DNA from 2 places in the Streptomyces fractus genome. Region 2 is predicted to be linked to the other one. Evidence: riboswitches for the same ligand, from Rfam matches in the RefSeq annotation. Region 2 holds a riboswitch; the other holds the start of a gene.
What was found. A riboswitch is a leader RNA that binds a small molecule or an ion and turns the genes downstream of it on or off. The one in region 2 is predicted to bind glycine.
Positions count from the first base shown of each region.

Region 1 (2,383 bases), 4.4 Mb from region 2:
CCTTGCTGTAACGCAGCTGCTGGGGGTTGCTCATGATGCGAATTCTCCTGTACGCGGGAAGGTGCTGGTGACGGTGGGTGCGCCGACGGGCGGCCGGGCTGCTTCTGGCGCTTTGGAAGGAACTATTTCTGGCGCTTGTAGAACGGCAGGGCCACGACCTCGTACGGCTCGTGCTTGCCGCGGATGTCGACGCCGACGCCGGCCGTACCCGCCTCGGCGTGCGCCGGGTCGACGTAGGCGATGGCGATCGGCTTGCCGAGCGTCGGGGACGGGGCGCCCGAGGTGACCTCGCCGATGACCTGGCCGTCCGCGACGACCGACATCCCGGCGCGCGGGACGCGGCGGCCCTCGGCGATGAGGCCGACGAGCTTGCGGGGCGGGTTGGCCTCGGCCTTCGCGGCGGCCTCCTTGAGCGCGTCGTGGCCCACGAAGTCGTCGCCGTGCGAGGTCTTCTCGAACTTCACGACGCGGCCGAGCCCGGCGTCGAAGGGCGTGAGTTCGGTCGTCAGCTCGTGCCCGTACAGCGGCATGCCCGCCTCCAGGCGCAGCGTGTCCCGGCAGGACAGGCCGCAGGGGACGAGGCCGTACTCGGCGCCCGCCTCGGTCAGCGCCTGCCACAGCTTCTCGGCGTCGGCCGGGGAGACGAACAGCTCGAAGCCGTCCTCGCCGGTGTAGCCGGTGCGCGCGATGAGCGCCCGCACACCGGCGACGGTGCCGGGCAGACCCGCGTAGTACTTCAGGCCGTCGAGGTCCGCGTCCGTGACGGACTTCACGATCGCGGCGGAGGTCGGGCCCTGCACCGCGAGCAGCGCGTACGCGTCGTGGTCGTCGCGGACCTCGGCGTCGAAGCCGGCGGCGCGCTCGGTGAGGGCGTCGAGCACGACCTGCGCGTTGCCCGCGTTCGCGACCACCATGTACTCGGGGGCCTCGGTCTCGCCGAGCCGGTACACGATCAGGTCGTCGAGGATCCCGCCGTCCTCGCGGCAGATCATGGTGTAGCGGGCGCGGCCGGGGCCGACGGAGCCGATGTTGCCGACGAGGGCGTGGTTGAGCAGGTCCACGGCCTGTGGCCCGGTCACCGTGATCTCGCCCATGTGGGACAGGTCGAAGAGACCGGCCCGGGTGCGCACGGCGTTGTGCTCGTCGCGCTCGCTGGCGTAGCGCAGCGGCATGTCCCAGCCGGCGAAGTCGGTCATCGTCGCGCCGAGCGAACGATGCAGGGCGTCCAGTGCGGTGGTGCGGGTCATAGCTGGTGTGCTCCCGGTGGCATGACGGCGATGGCGGAGTCTCGAAAAAACGCGCGCGAGACGTCCTCCCCATCTGTCATCGGAACCTGAGAGGTTCGCCCCGAGGGGCTTGCACCTTGGGTGGGGGCGCCGCGTCACAAGGACGCCCCACTTTTCAGATCTGCCTCGCCCGCGCGGTACGGGGCCTGAGAGATTCAAGGGAGGGACTTGCTCCTTCGGCGCCCGGGCACTCGTCAATGGTTCTGTACGAGGCCCGGAACTCTCCCGCGCGGATTCAAGCGGCCGGTATGCAGTTTGCGCGCACATCATTGCATGCCTGTCCGACAGGGAAACCCCTTGAGGTGCATTACCTTCTCTTTACACTTGAGGGGCAACGGTGGCGTGACCGGAACGGGGAGGACGATCACGGTGCACAAGGCAGTCGCGGGGGCGTATGCGGTGTCGGGTTCGGCGTCCGTGGTGGCGGGGGTGCGGATCCCCGGGCAGCGCTCGGTGCGGGACCTGCGGGGCCGGCGCGGTCACACGCCGCACCGGCTCGCCTTCGCGGCGGGCGACCTCGTCGTGCTCTCGGGCCTGCCGGGCAGCGGCAAGTCGACGCTGATGCGGCGGGCCGTCACGGAGATCCGGATCGACTCGCAGGACACCCGCGAGCGCTGGGCCGCGCGCATGCCGCGCCGCGTGCCGTACGCGCTGTACCGCCCGCTGGTCCGGGTCGCGCACTACGTGGGGCTGCGCCGGGCGATGCGCTCGGGCGCGAGCGTCGTCGTGCACGACTGCGGTACGCAGGCGTGGGTGCGCCGCTGGGTGACCCGCACGGCGCGGCGGCGCGGGGCCGCCGTCCACCTGATGCTGCTCGACGTACCGGCGGACACGGCCCTTGAGGGGCAGCGGGACCGCGGCCGCGGGGTGTCCCGGTACGCGTTCGCCCGGCACCGCCGGGCGGTGGGCGCGCTCGTCAGCGCGACGGAGCGGGGGAACCTGCCGGCCGGGATGGCGTCGGCGGTGCTGCTCGACCGGGCGGCGATGGAGGCGCTGGGAGGGATCACGTTCGGCGACTGACGCCGGCGTCCCTGGTGCAAGCGGAAGGAACCGCACCGTGTCCCGTTGTGTGTACGAGTTAAGGTCGGGCGGGCACA
Region 1 covers NZ_JBMYHI010000002.1:3,203,599-3,205,981, reverse strand. The annotation lists gene gcvH (glycine cleavage system protein GcvH) at 1-34, opposite strand, end outside; gene gcvT (glycine cleavage system aminomethyltransferase GcvT) at 123-1,247, opposite strand; glycine riboswitch at 1,311-1,411, opposite strand; glycine riboswitch at 1,412-1,524, opposite strand; gene ACP4E5_RS16165 (AAA family ATPase) at 1,686-2,306, shown strand.
Region 1: it holds a riboswitch for glycine, as region 2 does, so the genes downstream of both, gcvT (glycine cleavage system aminomethyltransferase GcvT) here and gcvP (aminomethyl-transferring glycine dehydrogenase) in region 2, are expected to answer to the same signal.

Region 2 (2,383 bases):
CATCGGGACACCGAAGCGCTGCGTCGTACCGACGGCGATGTCCGCGCCCAGCTCGCCGGGCGAGGTGAGCAGCGTCAGAGCAAGAAGATCAGCGGCAACGGTCACGATGGCGCCCAGCTCGTGCGCCTGGTCGATCACGGGCTTGATGTCCCGCACGACGCCGGAGGCGCCCGGGTACTGCACGAGCACGCCCACGACGCCGCGCTCGGCGACCTCGGCGGGGATGCCCTCGCTCAGGTCGGCGACGACGATCTCGACGCCGGTCGGCTCGGCGCGCGTCTGAATGACGGCGATGGTCTGCGGCAGGGCGTCGGCGTCGACGACGTAGACACCGTTCTTGACCTTGCCGACGCGGCGCGAGAGGGCCATCGCCTCGGCGGCGGCCGTGCCCTCGTCGAGCAGCGAGGAGCCCGAGGTGGGCAGGCCGGTCAGCTCGGCGACCATGGTCTGGAAGTTGAGCAGCGCCTCGAGGCGGCCCTGCGAGATCTCCGGCTGGTAGGGCGTGTACGCCGTGTACCAGGACGGGTTCTCCATGACATTGCGCAGGATGACGGGCGGCGTGAACGTCCCGTAGTAGCCGAGGCCGATCATCGAACCGAGAACGTCATTGCGCTCGGCGAGCGACTTCAGCTCGGCCAGCACCTCGGCCTCGCTGCGGGCGGCCGGAAGGTCGAGCGCCTCGGCGCTCTTGATCACATCGGGCACCGCGGCCGCGGTCAGCTCGTCCAGCGAGCCGTAGCCGACCTGCGCGAGCATCTTGGCCTGAGCGGCCTCATCGGGGCCGATGTGGCGCTGCTCGAAGGGGATCCCTCGCTCCAGCTGGGAGAGCGGAATACGGTTGGCGGTCATTGCGGAGGCCTCCTGGTCATTGCGACCTACGAGGGGCACCATGGCGCGGGTACCCGGACGGCCTCCCCCTCTGTCATCTCAACCTGAGAGCTTCACCGGCCCACCCCGCGAGAACACGGAACGCACCGGCTTGCACCGTCGGTGAGAGCGGAAACCGTGCACCCCGCCCTGCTTTCCAGAGTGACCTCGTCCGTGCGGTACAGGGGCCTGAGAGATTCCGGGGAGGATTTGCTCCTTCGGCGCCCCCGACTACCGTCGGAAGACTCTCCCGCACGGGGTCAGCAGCCGTCTGCCAGCCTACCAGCGGCTACTTGACCGGAGCCCCCGAGTGGCCGCCTTACGCAATGTGCTCTTTCGTAGTGCTTACAGACGAGTTGCGATCATCGCGATCAGTTGGAGGGCCCGTGCAGACCGATGTCGATCCGCGCAATCTGATCGGCCGCAAGGCCTTCGACCGCGACGGGGCCAAGATCGGCACCATCGACGAGGTGTACCTGGACGACGCCACGGGCGTGCCGGAATGGGCCGCGATACGAACCGGCCTGTTCAGCCGCGACGCGTTCGTCCCGCTCGAGCCCAGCGACTTCACGGACGGCACGCTGCACGTGCCCTTCGAACGCTCCCTGATCAAGGACGCCCCCGACTTCGGCGTGGGCCGCCATCTCTCCCCGGAGCAGGAGCTCCAGCTCTACCACCACTACGGTCTGGACATCACGGCTCCTCAGTCGCCCGACGTCACGTTCGGCAAGGTCGCGGGCGCGGAGGACGACCCGACCTGATCGCGGCCCCCGCCGACGGCTCCCCCACCTTCGACGGCTCTTTCCACCAGCGGCAGCGGATCCGCCGACTCCAGCTCGGGATCGTCGACCCGGAAGGTCCGCACCCGCCCCGGCACCACCGCATACGGCGTCTCGAACCGCACGGTCACCCGCCCGAGCCCGCTCCCCTGCACCCACCCCGGCCCGAACTCGGCATGCCGCACATCGTGCCCGGCCAGCCATCTCCGCTCGACGGGCTCGGCGGCCTCCACCGGCTCGACCGCGGCCGCCTCTCCCTCCGGCTCCTCGGCCGCGGCCTCCGCGGCCGCCTCCTCCGCGGCGGCGAACTGCGCGAACAGATCCTCCTGCGTGAAGTCGGCGAGCCCACTGACACCGACCCCCAGCAACCGCACGCCCCCGGTCGTGTCCACGCTCTCCAGCAACCGCGCCGCGGCCTCCCGCACCACCCCGGGATCGTCCGTCGGCCCCCGCAGCGTCTCGGAGCGCGTCAGCGTCGAGAAGTCGTAGCGCCGCACCTTGAGCACCACGGTCCGCCCCGACCGCTCGGCCGCTCTCAGCCGCTCCACGCACCGGCCGGCGAGCCTGCGCACCTCCATCCGGACCCGCACCCGGTCATGGATGTCCACGTCGTACGTGTCCTCGACCGATACGGACTTGGAGTCCCGCTCGGCGACGACGGGCCGCTCGTCGCGGGCGAGCGCCATCTCGTACAGGTGGCTGCCGTGCGCCTTGCCGAGGAGACGCACCAGCTCGTC
Region 2 covers NZ_JBMYHI010000002.1:7,644,552-7,646,934, reverse strand. The annotation lists gene gcvP (aminomethyl-transferring glycine dehydrogenase) at 1-849, opposite strand, end outside; glycine riboswitch at 1,035-1,130, opposite strand; gene ACP4E5_RS36660 (PRC-barrel domain-containing protein) at 1,254-1,628, shown strand; gene ACP4E5_RS36655 (DNA polymerase IV) at 1,571-2,383, opposite strand, start outside.